DNA from 2 places in the Streptomyces tendae genome. Region 2 is predicted to be linked to the other one. Evidence: riboswitches for the same ligand, from Rfam matches in the RefSeq annotation. Region 2 holds a riboswitch; the other holds the start of a gene.
What was found. Region 2 has a riboswitch for glycine ahead of gcvT (glycine cleavage system aminomethyltransferase GcvT). Riboswitches for the same ligand answer to the same signal wherever they lie in the genome.

Region 1: linked by a shared signal. The riboswitch ahead of gcvP (aminomethyl-transferring glycine dehydrogenase) and the one ahead of gcvT (glycine cleavage system aminomethyltransferase GcvT) in region 2 are both predicted to bind glycine.

What each region holds. Positions count from the first base shown of each region.
Region 1 covers NZ_CP043959.1:2,347,450-2,353,673, reverse strand. Annotated here, with positions in the region: gene gcvP (aminomethyl-transferring glycine dehydrogenase) at 61-2,946, opposite strand; glycine riboswitch at 3,120-3,215, opposite strand; gene F3L20_RS10975 (PRC-barrel domain-containing protein) at 3,330-3,698, shown strand; gene F3L20_RS10970 (DNA polymerase IV) at 3,943-5,343, opposite strand; gene F3L20_RS10965 (MerR family transcriptional regulator) at 5,459-6,142, opposite strand.
Region 2 covers NZ_CP043959.1:1,393,406-1,399,629, forward strand. Annotated here, with positions in the region: gene F3L20_RS06575 (L-serine ammonia-lyase) at 1-166, opposite strand, end outside; gene glyA (serine hydroxymethyltransferase) at 331-1,590, opposite strand; gene gcvH (glycine cleavage system protein GcvH) at 1,605-1,982, opposite strand; gene gcvT (glycine cleavage system aminomethyltransferase GcvT) at 2,107-3,225, opposite strand; glycine riboswitch at 3,265-3,387, opposite strand; glycine riboswitch at 3,388-3,488, opposite strand; gene F3L20_RS06595 (AAA family ATPase) at 3,712-4,371, shown strand; gene F3L20_RS06600 (enhanced serine sensitivity protein SseB) at 4,448-5,224, shown strand; gene F3L20_RS06605 (enhanced serine sensitivity protein SseB C-terminal domain-containing protein) at 5,380-6,141, shown strand.

The sequences.
Region 1 (6,224 bases), 950 kb from region 2:
CCCGGGTACGCCGAAGGGCCCCGCCCGGGTCGTCCGGGCGGGGCCCCTTCGGGTCGTGCGTCAGTCCTCGTACGCGTCCAGCGGCGGGCAGGAGCAGACCAGGTTGCGGTCGCCGTAGGCCTGGTCGATGCGGCGCACCGGCGGCCAGTACTTGTCGGCGGCGTTCACCCCGGCCGGGAAGACGGCCTCCTCGCGGTCGTACGCGTGCTCCCACTCACCGGCGAGCGCGCCGGCGGTGTGCGGGGCGTTGCGCAGCGGGTTGTCGTCCGCGGGCCACTCGCCGGAGCCGACCTTCTCGATCTCGGCGCGGATGGCGATCATCGCCTCGCAGAACCGGTCGAGCTCGGTGAGGTCCTCGGACTCGGTGGGCTCGATCATCAGCGTGCCTGCCACCGGGAAGGACATCGTCGGCGCGTGGAAGCCGTAGTCGATGAGCCGCTTGGCCACGTCGTCCACGCTGACGCCCGTCGCCTTGGTCAGCGGGCGCAGGTCGATGATGCACTCGTGCGCGACCAGCCCGCCCGGGCCGGTGTAGAGCACCGGGTAGTGCGGCTCGAGGCGCTTGGCGATGTAGTTGGCGCTGAGCACGGCCACCTGCGTGGCCCGCTTCAGGCCCTCGCCGCCCATCAGCCGGACGTACGCCCAGGAGATGGGCAGGATGCCCGCCGAGCCCCAGGGGGCGGCGGAGATGGGCCCGACACCCGTCTCCGGACCGGCCTCCGGCTGCAGCGGGTGGTTCGGCAGGTACGGGGCGAGGTGCGCGCGCACGCCGACCGGGCCGACGCCGGGACCGCCCCCGCCGTGCGGGATGCAGAACGTCTTGTGCAGGTTCAGGTGGGAGACGTCGCCGCCGAAGTGGCCGGGCTTGGCCAGACCGACGAGCGCGTTGAGGTTGGCGCCGTCCACGTACACCTGGCCGCCGGCCTCGTGCACCTCGGCGCAGATGTCGGCGACGTGCTCCTCGAACACACCGTGCGTCGACGGGTACGTGATCATCAGCACGGCCAGCTCGTCACGGTGCTGCTCGATCTTGGCCCGCAGGTCCGCCACGTCGATCTCGCCGTCGTCGGACGTCCTGACCACGACGACCTTCATGCCGGCCATCACGGCGGAGGCGGCGTTGGTGCCGTGCGCGGAGGACGGGATGAGGCAGACGGTGCGCTGCTCGTCGCCGTTGGCGCGGTGGTAGCCGCGGACGGCGAGCAGACCGGCCAGCTCGCCCTGGGAGCCGGCGTTGGGCTGCAGGGAGACCTTGTCGTAGCCGGTGACCTCGGCGAGACGTTCCTCCAGCTCGTGGATGAGCGTGAGGTAGCCCTGCGCCTGCTCGGCCGGTACGAACGGGTGCAGCTGGCCGAACTCGGGCCAGGTGACCGGCTCCATCTCGGTGGTCGCGTTGAGCTTCATGGTGCAGGAGCCCAGCGGGATCATGCCGCGGTCCAGCGCGTAGTCGCGGTCGGCGAGGCGGCGCAGGTAACGCAGCATGGCCGTCTCGGAGCGGTGCTGCCGGAAGACCGGGTGCGTGAGGTAGTCGTCGGTGCGCAGCAGCGCGTCGGGCAGGGCGTCCGACGCGGAGGCGTCCAGGGACGCGACGTCGGCCTCGACGCCGAAGGCGCCCCACACGGCGGCGACCTGGTCGCGGGTGGTGGTCTCGTCGCAGGCGACGGAGACGGTGTCGGCGTCGACGAGGCGCAGGTTGACGCCGTTGTCCCGGGCCGCGGCGACGACCTCGGCGGCCCGTCCGGCGACCCGTACGGTGAGGGTGTCGAAGTGGGAGCCGTGCACGACCTCGGCGCCGCCGGAGCGCAGCCCCTCGGCGAGGATCACGGCGTAGCGGTGGGTGCGCCGGGCGATGGTCCGCAGGCCCTCAGGGCCGTGGTAGACGGCGTACATGCCCGCCATGACGGCGAGCAGCACCTGCGCGGTGCAGATGTTGCTGGTGGCCTTCTCGCGGCGGATGTGCTGCTCACGGGTCTGCAGCGCGAGGCGGTACGCCTTGTTGCCGTCGGCGTCGACGGAGACGCCGACGAGGCGGCCCGGCAGGCTGCGCGCCATCTTCTCCTGCACCGCCATGTAACCGGCGTGCGGTCCGCCGAAGCCCATCGGGACGCCGAAGCGCTGCGTGGTGCCCACCGCGATGTCCGCGCCCAGCTCGCCGGGGGACTTCAGCAGGGTGAGGGCCAGCAGATCGGCGGCGACGGTGACGAGCGCGCCCCGCTCGTGCGCCTGGTCGATGACCGGCTTGATGTCCCGTACGGCACCGGAGGCGCCGGGGTACTGGATCAGGACGCCGTTGATCTCCCGGCCGTCGAGCTCGGCGGGGATGCCGTCCGCCAGGTCGGCGACGACGACCTCGACGCCGGTCGGCTCGGCGCGGGTCTCGATGACGGCGATGGTCTGCGGAAGGGCGTCCGCGTCGACCAGGAACAGGCCCTTCTTGTTCTTGCCCATGCGCCGGGACAGCGCCATCGCCTCGGCGGCCGCGGTGCCCTCGTCCAGCAGCGAGGCGCCGGACGTCGGCAGGCCGGTGAGCTCGGCGACCATCGTCTGGAAGTTCAGCAGCGCCTCGAGCCGCCCCTGCGAGATCTCCGGCTGGTACGGCGTGTAGGCCGTGTACCAGGCGGGGTTCTCCATCACGTTGCGCAGGATGACGGGCGGGGTGAAGGTGCCGTAGTACCCCAGGCCGATCATCGAGCCGAGCACCTGGTTGCGGTCGGCCAGGCCGCGCAGCTCGGCGAGCACCTCGGCCTCGCTCCGGGCGCCGGGCAGGTCGAGCGCGTCGGCGTTCTTGATCACGTCGGGTACGGCGGCGGCGGTCAGCTCGTCGAGGGAGCCGTAGCCGACCTGGGCGAGCATCTTCGCCCGGGCCTCGTGGTCGGGGCCGATGTGACGCTGCTCGAAGGGAATTCCCTGTTCGAGCTCGGAGAGCGGGGTACGGGGGGCGGTCATTGAGGAGGCCTCCTGGTCCGACGACCTTCGAGGGGCACCACGGCGCAGGTGCCCGGACGGCCTCCCCCTCTGTCATCTCAACCTGAGAGCTTCACCGGAACGCGCGGGCGGTCCGGTTTTCACCGTCGGTGAGAGCGGAAGCCGTCGACACCCGCCCTGCTTTCCAGAGTGACCTCGTCCGTGCGGTACGTGTGCCTGAGAGATTCCGGGGAGGATTTGCTCCTTCGGCGCCTCCGATGGTGCCTGGAGGACTCTCCCGCACGGGGTCAGCAGCCGTTGTCAGCGTACCAGCGAGGCCGGGACGCGGACTTTTCGAGTGGCCGTTCCACCGATTGTGCCCTTTTGTGGTGCTTACGGATGAGTTTGCGAGGAGTGGAGGGCCCGTGCAGACCGACATCGATCCGCGTCACCTGATCGGCCGCAAGGCGTTCGACCGCAATGGCACCCGGATCGGCACGATCGACGAGGTCTACCTCGACGACGCCACCGGCGTACCGGAGTGGGCGGCGATACGGACCGGCCTGTTCAGCCGGGACGCCTTCGTGCCCCTGGAGCCGAGCGAGCTGATCGACGGGGCGCTCCACGTGCCGTTCGAACGCGCCCTCATCAAGGACGCCCCCGACTTCGGCGTCGGCCGCCACCTCTCCCCGGAGCAGGAGCTTCAGCTGTACCACCACTACGGCCTGGACCTCGCGTCCCCTCCCCCGCTCCCGGACCACGACTTCGGCAAACTCGCCGGCAAGGAGGACTGAACCTGACGCCTGGGCCGGCGGGGCACGAAACCCGAGTTCCCACGAGCCCCGCCACGCCCACCGGCCGGTCGGCGCGCCGGGGCTCGCTCCTCGGCCTGTACGGCCCACAGGGTGCCCTACCCGTGCCGCATCACGACCCCACGGCCGCCGACGCAGCGCTCACGCCCGGGAAGCGCGGACCCGGACGCCGCGTGTTCTCGCGACCCCGCGGTCACGGGCCCCGCATGCCCTTCCGATCCCGAGGTCACGACGTGCGCGTGTCCGGCGGGCCGCACGTCTCCGCCGCCTGGTCGGCGCCCGGCGGCAGGGACACCAGGGGCAGGGGATCCGCCGGCTCCAGCGCCGCGTCGTCGACGCGGAAGGTCTTCACCCGGCCGGGCCCGGAATCAGGCGTCTCGAAGCGCACCGTCACCCGGCCCAGGCCGCTCCCCTGCACCCACCCGTGCCCGAACTCGGCATGCCGTACGTCGTGGCCCGCAGGCCAGCGTCGCTCGGCCGGCGTCTCCTGGCGGGTGACGGCCCTCTCCTCGGCCGGCTCCTCGGTCTCCGGGGATTCCTCCCCCGCCCCCGCGCCGGCCGCCTGCGCGAACAGGTCCTCCTGGGTGTAGTCGGCCAGCCCGCTGACCCCGACCCCGAGCAGCCGTACGCCGCCTGTGGTGTCCACCGAGTCCAGCAGCCGGGCCGCGGCCTCCTTGACGACCGCCGGGTCGTCGGTGGGACCCCGCAGCGTCTCGGACCGCGTCAGGGTGGAGAAGTCGTACCGCCGTACCTTCAGCACGATGGTCCGGCCGGACAGCCCCGCCCCGCGCAGCCGGCGCACGCAGCGGTCGGCGAGCCGCTGGACCTCCATGCCGACGCGCACCCGGTCGTGGATGTCCACGTCGTAGGTGTCCTCGACGGACACCGACTTCGTCTCCCGCTCGGCGACCACGGGCCGCTCGTCGCGGGCCAGCGCCATCGCGAACAGCGCGTGTCCGTGGGCCTTGCCCAGCAGCCGTACCAGCTCGTCCTCGCCCGCCTCGGCGATCTCGCCGACCGTGTGGATGCCCGCCCGCCGCAGGTGGTCACCGGTGGCGGGTCCGACGCCCGGCAGGGTCCGGACCGGCATCGGTTCCAGCATCGCCCGCTCGGTGCCGGGCTCGATCACCACCAGCCCGTCCGGCTTGGCCTGCTCCGACGCGATCTTGGCCAGCATCTTGGAGGCCGCGAGCCCCACCGAGCCGGTCAGTCCCGTCACCGCCCGGATGTCGGCGCGCAGCTTCGTCCCGACCAGCCGGGCCGACCGTTCGTCCCACGCCGTGCCCCCGGCCTCCAGATCGACGAAGGCCTCGTCCAGGCTGAGCGGCTCCACCAGGGGCGACAGCTCACGCAGCAGCGTCATCACCTGCTCGCTGATGGAGCGGTACAACGCGAACCGGGGCACCAGGTACGCGGCGTTGGGCGCGAGCCGCCGGGCCTGCCCCATGGGCATCGCGGAGTGGACGCCGAACACGCGGGCCTCGTAGGAGGCGGTGGCGACGACGCCACGGGGTCCGAGTCCGCCCACGACCACGGCCTTCCCGCGCAGACTCGGCTTGGACGCCTGCTCCACCGAGGCGTAGAAGGCATCCATGTCGAGATGCAGGATCGTGGGAGCGGATCTCACATCTCCGATGCTGCCCTACGCCACTGACATCGCTCGCGCCGGGCGTGCCCGCACTCCACCGCTCGCACGCCCCCGGACGGACCCGCTCGGCGCCGCCGGGTGTCGGACACCGGTGTCAGACGGCCTTGTTCCGCCGCCGCGCCAGCTCGTCCATCGGGTTGTGGCCGATCAGCGTCTCGCCCGTGTCGACGCGCTCGCCGTGCAACTGGGACAACGCGCTCTCGACGTCCCGCCACACCACGCCCACGGCGATGCCGAAGACGCCCTGACCGCCCTGGAGCAGGGCGTGGACCTCGTCGGGCGAGGTGCACTCGTAGACCGTCGCCCCGTCGCTCATCAGTGTCATGCGCTCCAGGTCGCTGAAGCCCCGCTCGCGCAGGTGCTGGACCGCGGTGCGGATGTTCTGCAGGGACACACCCGTGTCCAGGAACCGCTTGACGATCTTCAGCACGACGACGTCGCGGAAGCTGTACAGCCGCTGCGTGCCGGATCCGTGCGCCGGCCGCACGCTCGGCTCGACCAGACCCGTCCGCGCCCAGTAGTCGAGCTGGCGGTAGGTGATACCCGCCGCCGCGCAGGCCGTGGGCCCCCGGTACCCGATCTCCTCGGTCGCCATGGCCACCGCCCCTCCGCCGCTCGGCACAGCCGTCGGCCGCTGCGGAGCGGAATCGATCGCACCGCCGTGCGCGGGATGGCCCCCGCCCGAGCGGAGCGGAAAGCTCTGGGGAGGATACGGCCCGCCCGCCCCGAAAACGCGTCCGGGGGCACCCCCAGCCGTACCGTCGCCGCTGCTTCTCACGCCGACCTCCGTCCTTGACCTGCCTCCTCGACGGTAGGCAGTCACCAAGGGTGCGTCAACGATCGCCACACTCGGCACGCCG
Region 2 (6,224 bases):
CGCCCAGGGAGCCGTACAGCTCGGCGCGCACCGAGGCGACGGAGTTCAGCAGGTCCTCGTTGCGCAGCCGCCGGGCGAACATCCGGGCCGCCCGCATCGGGCCGACCGTGTGCGAGCTGGACGGGCCGATGCCGATCGAGAACAGGTCGAAGACCGAGATGGCCACGGGAGGACTCCTCAGGGTTCGGCGGACGACGCTGTCCACCGGGGGAAGGCGGTTCAGTGGATCGGGGGCGGTGAATCGTTCATGCGCTGCATGGTGCGGGGCACCGCGCCCACCGACCCAGTGTGCGCGATGCCCCGGATGTCCGTACAAAAAAGCGGACGAATTTACCGCAGACCGGGGTACAGCGGGTGCTTCGCGGCCAGCGCCGCGACCCGGCCGCGGAGCGCCTCGGTGTCGTACGACGGCTTCAGCGCCTCGGCGATCACGTCCGCGACCTCGGCGAAGTCCTCGGCCGTGAAGCCGCGGGTGGCCAGGGCGGGCGTGCCGATGCGCAGACCCGAGGTGACCATCGGCGGACGCGGGTCGTTCGGGATCGCGTTCCGGTTGACGGTGATGCCGACCTCGTGGAGCCGGTCCTCGGCCTGCTGGCCGTCCAGCTCCGAGTTCCGCAGGTCCACCAGCACCAGGTGCACGTCCGTGCCGCCGGACAGCACGTCCACGCCCACGGCCTTGACGTCGTCCCGCACCAGGCGCTCGGCCAGGATGCGCGCGCCCTCCAGGGTGCGGCGCTGGCGCTCCTTGAACTCCTCCGAGGCGCACACCTTGAAGGCGACCGCCTTGGCGGCGACCACGTGCTCCAGCGGACCGCCCTGCTGGCCCGGGAACACCGCGGAGTTGATCTTCTTGGCCAGCTCGGCCGTGGAGAGGATCACCCCGCCGCGCGGACCGCCGAGGGTCTTGTGCGTGGTGGTGGTCACCACGTGGGCGTGCGGCACCGGGTTCGGGTGCAGGCCCGCGGCGACCAGACCGGCGAAGTGTGCCATGTCGACCATGAGGTACGCGCCGACCTCGTCCGCGATCCGGCGGAACGCGGCGAAGTCCAGCTGACGCGGGTACGCCGACCAGCCGGCGACGATCAGCTTCGGCTTGTTCTCCTTGGCGAGGCGCTCGACCTCGGCCATGTCCACGACGCCGGTGTCGTCCACGTGGTACGCGACCACGTTGTAGAGCTTCCCGGAGAAGTTGATCTTCATGCCGTGGGTCAGGTGCCCGCCGTGCGCGAGGTTCAGACCCATGATCGTGTCGCCCGGCTTGAGCAGCGCGAACATCGCGGCCGCGTTGGCCTGGGCGCCCGAGTGCGGCTGGACGTTGGCGTGCTCGGCGCCGAAGAGCTCCTTGACCCGGTCGATCGCGATCTGCTCGATCACGTCGACGTGCTCGCAGCCGCCGTAGTAACGGCGGCCGGGGTAGCCCTCGGCGTACTTGTTGGTCAGGACCGAGCCCTGGGCCTCCATGACCGCGACCGGGGCGAAGTTCTCCGAGGCGATCATCTCGAGGGTGGACTGCTGCCGGTGCAGCTCCGCGTCGACCGCGGCGGCCACCGCCGGGTCGAGCTCGTGCAGGGGCGTGTTCAGAAGCGACATGCGGCTACGGCTCCTCAGCCCGCGATGAACGCGTCGTACTCGGCGGCGGACAGCAGGTCGGCAGGCTCGTCGGTGACTCGCACCTTGAACAGCCAGCCGCCCTCGAAGGGGGCCGAGTTCACCAGCGACGGGTCGTTCACCACGTCCTCGTTGATCTCGGTGACCTCGCCGGAGACGGGGGAGTACAGGTCGCTGACCGACTTGGTGGACTCCAGCTCGCCGCAGGTCTCGCCCGCGCTCACCGTGTCACCCGCCTCGGGGAGCTGGACGTAGACCACGTCGCCGAGCGCGTTGGCCGCGTGCTCCGTGATCCCGATGGTCGACACGCCGTCCTCGGCGGCCGACAGCCACTCGTGCTCCTTGCTGTAACGCAGCTGCTGGGGGTTGCTCATGGCCTGAATTCTCCTGTACGCGGAAGACTGCTGATGACGGGGGACAGCGCGGAGCGCGGCGGGGCGGGGACGAGGTGCCCGGTCCGGACGCGCGGGTCTGCCCGGGGGGTCGGCTACGACGGTGTCACTTCTGCCGCTTGTAGAACGGCAGCGCCACGACGTCGTACGGCTCGTGGCTGCCGCGGATGTCCACGCCGACACCCTCGGTGCCCGGCGCGGCGTGCCGCGCGTCGACGTAGGCCATGGCGATCGGCTTGCCCAGGGTGGGGGAGGGGGCACCGGAGGTGACCTCGCCGATCACCTCGCCGCCGGCCACCACCGGGTACCCGGCGCGCGGTACCCGGCGGCCCCGCGCGACCAGGCCGACCAGGACGCGGGGCGGGTTCTGCTCGGCACGCCCGGCGGCCTCGGCGAGGGCGGCGCGGCCCACGAAGTCGCCCTCCTTCTCGAACTTCACCACCCGGCCCAGACCGGCGTCGAACGGCGTGAGCGCGGTGCTCAGCTCGTTGCCGTACAGCGGCATGCCCGCCTCCAGGCGGAGCGTGTCACGGCAGGACAGGCCGCAGGGGACCAGGCCGTGGCCCTCGCCCGCCTTGGTCAGCGCCTGCCACAGCTCCACGGCGTGCTCCGGCTTCACGAACAGCTCGAACCCGTCCTCGCCGGTGTAGCCGGTGCGGGCGATGAGCGCGGGGACGCCCGCCACGGTGCCCGGCAGACCGGCGTAGTACTTCAGGCCGTCCAGGTCGGCGTCGGTGAGGCCGGCGAGGATGGCCGGGGACTCGGGGCCCTGCACGGCGAGCAGCGCGTAGGCGTCGCGGTCGTCGCGCACCTCGGCGTCGAAGCCGGCGGCCCTCTCGGTGAGCGCGTCCAGCACCACCTGGGCGTTGGAGGCGTTGGCCACGACCATGTACTCGGTCTCGCCGAGGCGGTAGACGATCAGGTCGTCCAGGATGCCGCCGTCCTCGCGGCAGATCATCGTGTAGCGGGCGCGGCCGGGCTTGACCCCGCCGATGTTGCCCACCAGGGCGTGGTCGAGCAGGGCGGCGGCCTGCGGTCCGGTCACCGCGATCTCGCCCATGTGGGAGAGGTCGAACAGGCCGGCCCGCGTGCGCACGGCGTTGTGCTCGTCGCGCTCGGAGCCGTAGCGCAGGGGCATGTCCCAGCCGGCGAAGTCGGTCATCGTCGCGCCGAGCGACCGGTGCAGGGCATCGAGCGCGGTGCGACGGGGTTCGGTACTGCTCATCGGTCGGTCTCCCAGGGGCAACGGGGGAAGCGAGGTCGTTCCTCCCCATCTGTCATCGGAACCTGAGAGGTTCGCCATGACCACCGACGGACGGCGGTCAGGACTTGCACCTTGGGTGGGGCCACTGGAGCACTGCTGCAGCGGCCCGCTTTTCAGATGTGCCTCGCCCGCGCGGTAACGGTGCCTGAGAGATTCAAGGGAGGGACTTGCTCCTTCGGCGCCCCGGCGGCACAGGGTGCCGGGGACTCTCCCGCGCGGATTCAAACGGCCGGTATGCAGTTGGCGGGCTCATCATTGCACGCATCGCCGGGGCGTGGCAGGGGGACCCTTATCAGGGGGTGCACAGGTCGTACGGGTCCGGTCACGGTGAGCTGTGACAGGGCTGTAGCGGTAAAGGCACGGAAACACGGGCGACCTGGCATTACCTTCTCTTTACACGCGGCGGGGATCGGACCCCATATCCGGCCCCAGGGGAGGACGACCACGGTGAACAGGCCCACGGCGTACGCCGGCACCCCAGGCGTCGCACTGCCGCGACAGCACGCGGACCGGGCCGACGGCACGGCTCCCGCGCCCGTCGTGCGCGATCTGCGCGACCGCGGCGGCCGCAGCCCGCGCGCCCTCCTCTTCGGCCCCCGCGACCTCGTCGTGGTCACCGGACTGCCCGGCAGCGGCAAGTCCACCCTGATGCGGCGCACGGTGCCCGGCACCCGCGTCGACTCCCAGGACACCCGTGACCGCTGGGACCACCGCATGCCGCGCCTGCTGCCCTACGCCGTGTACCGCCCGCTGGTCCGCCTCGCCCACTACGCGGGGCTGCGGCGCGCCCTGCGCTCCGGGGAGCCGGTCGTCGTGCACGACTGCGGCACGCAGGCCTGGGTGCGGCGCTGGCTGGCCCGCGAGGCCCGGCGGCGGGGCGCGGGCCTGCATCTGCTGTTACTGGACGTCACCCCCCAGCAGGCCCTCGCCGGGCAGCGCGAGCGCGGGCGGGGCGTGTCGCGCTACGCCTTCCGCCGCCACCGCACGGCCGGCAGGCGGCTGTTGCACGCGGTCGAGCGCGGCCTGCTGCCGGCGGGCTGCGCGTCGGCGGTGCTGGTCGACCGGGACGCGGCGGAGGCCCTGCGCCGGATCGGGTTCACCGGCTGACCGCGGATCGGGCGCCCGGCCGACCGGCTAGCCTTTCCAGCCACAGCAGTGGTACCAGGCAGGCGGTAGGCGACAGATGGACTTCCCGGCGGACTTCCCGGACCGGACGCACTCCCACCCGCACGGCGGGTGGCCCGGCAACGAACTGGAGGAGGCACTCTCCGCCTCCCTCGGCGTGCCCTCGGCAGCGGGGCGGATCGTCGAGGTGCTCGGCCGCAGCTTGCTGTGGGTGCCGCTGCCGAACGGCGGTGGTCCGCACAGCGGCCCGCTGGACCTGCCCACCATGGAACTGGACGGCCAGGCCTACGTGCCCGTCTTCAGCTCCGAGGAGCAGTTCCGCCAGGCCGTCGGCTCCCACATGGGCTTCACCGTCGCGCCCGCCGTGGAGTTCGCCCGCGGCCTGCCGCCGCAGGCCGGGATCGTGGTCAACCCCGGCGGCGTGGTCGCCGTACCGCTGCCCCCGCCGGCGGTGGCCGATCTGTGCCGGGCGGGGCACACCTCGCTGGACGGCCGGTCGAGCGGCGGCCGGGTCCGGCTGTTCGAACCGGACTGGCAGGACGACCCGGTGGACTTCCTCGCCGCGGCCTCGCAGGAGTTCGACGCGATCGGCGTGGTGACCACCGCCCGCCGCTGCCTGGCCGCCGTCGAGACGGCCGACCCGGTGCTGTTCGTCGGGGTGGAACTGCTGCACTGGGAGGGCGACCCCCGGGCGCTGCCGCTCGACGCCCTCGGCCGGGCGCTGGGCCGCAGCCCCGCCCGCTGGCCGGTCAGCCTCGTCGTCCTGGACGTGGCCCAGGACCCGGTGGCCGACTGGCTGCGCGCCAAGGTCCGGCCGTTCTACCAACGCGCCTGAGCGACCGGGGCGGGTCCGTGCCGCATCCTTGCGCGCACTGACCGCAGACCGCCGGAGGCCGTCGGCTTAAGCTAGACGCATTGGCCGGCTGGGTGTTGTACGGAGGGGCGATACAAGTGAGCGCTGGCACCGCGGCGGCCGGACAGGTCGAGCACATGCTGCGCCAGGTGACGCCCGGGCGTTACGACGCCTACGAGGCGTTGCTGCGCGCCCTGGCGACCCCGTCGTCCGGCCGGATCTGGATGCTGCTCTGGCACGGCCAGGCCGGCTCACCCGACGCCCAGTACGGAACCATGGAGGTCGACGGCCTCGGCTACGCGCCCTGCGTGACCTCCGCCCAGGAGCTGTCCGCCAGCGGCTGGAACCGTTCGTACGAGGTCGTCGACGGCCTCGAGGTGGCCCGCGCCCTGTACCCGGACCGCTACGGGCTCTGGCTCAACCCGCACGCGCCCGGCGGTGGTGTGGGCATCCCCTGGCTGGACCTGCGCCGGATCGCGAGCGGGCTGGACAGCCAGCCCGCCGGACCGCTGAGGCTGTCCGAACCGGCCATCGAGATCCCGCAGTTCTACGCCCTCCTCGCGCAGAACGCCCACCGCACCCCGGCCGTGCGGGCGCTGCGCCGCGCCTGGGTGCAGCCCGCGCTGGGCGCGCCCTACCTCGCCATCGGCCTGGAGGTCTACGACACCTCCCCGCCGGCCGTGGAGTCGGTGCGGACGATGATGCAGCAGTCGCTCGCCGCCGTGCCCGACGGGCTTCCGGTGTCCACCGTCGCCGTGTCCGACGAGCACGACCCGGTGGCGATGTGGCTGCGCGTCAACGCGCGCCCGTTCTACGACCGCGAGGCGCACGCCCCGGCTCCCGCTCCCGCCCCCGCGGCGGGGTACGGCTACCCGCAGGCGCCGCCCGCCCGTTTCTGAGACGCGCTGCGGAAACTGCGACGGCGGGGGGAGTTCTCCGCGCGTAGAACCGAACCAAAGGTCCGTATAAGTCTCCGATGTCC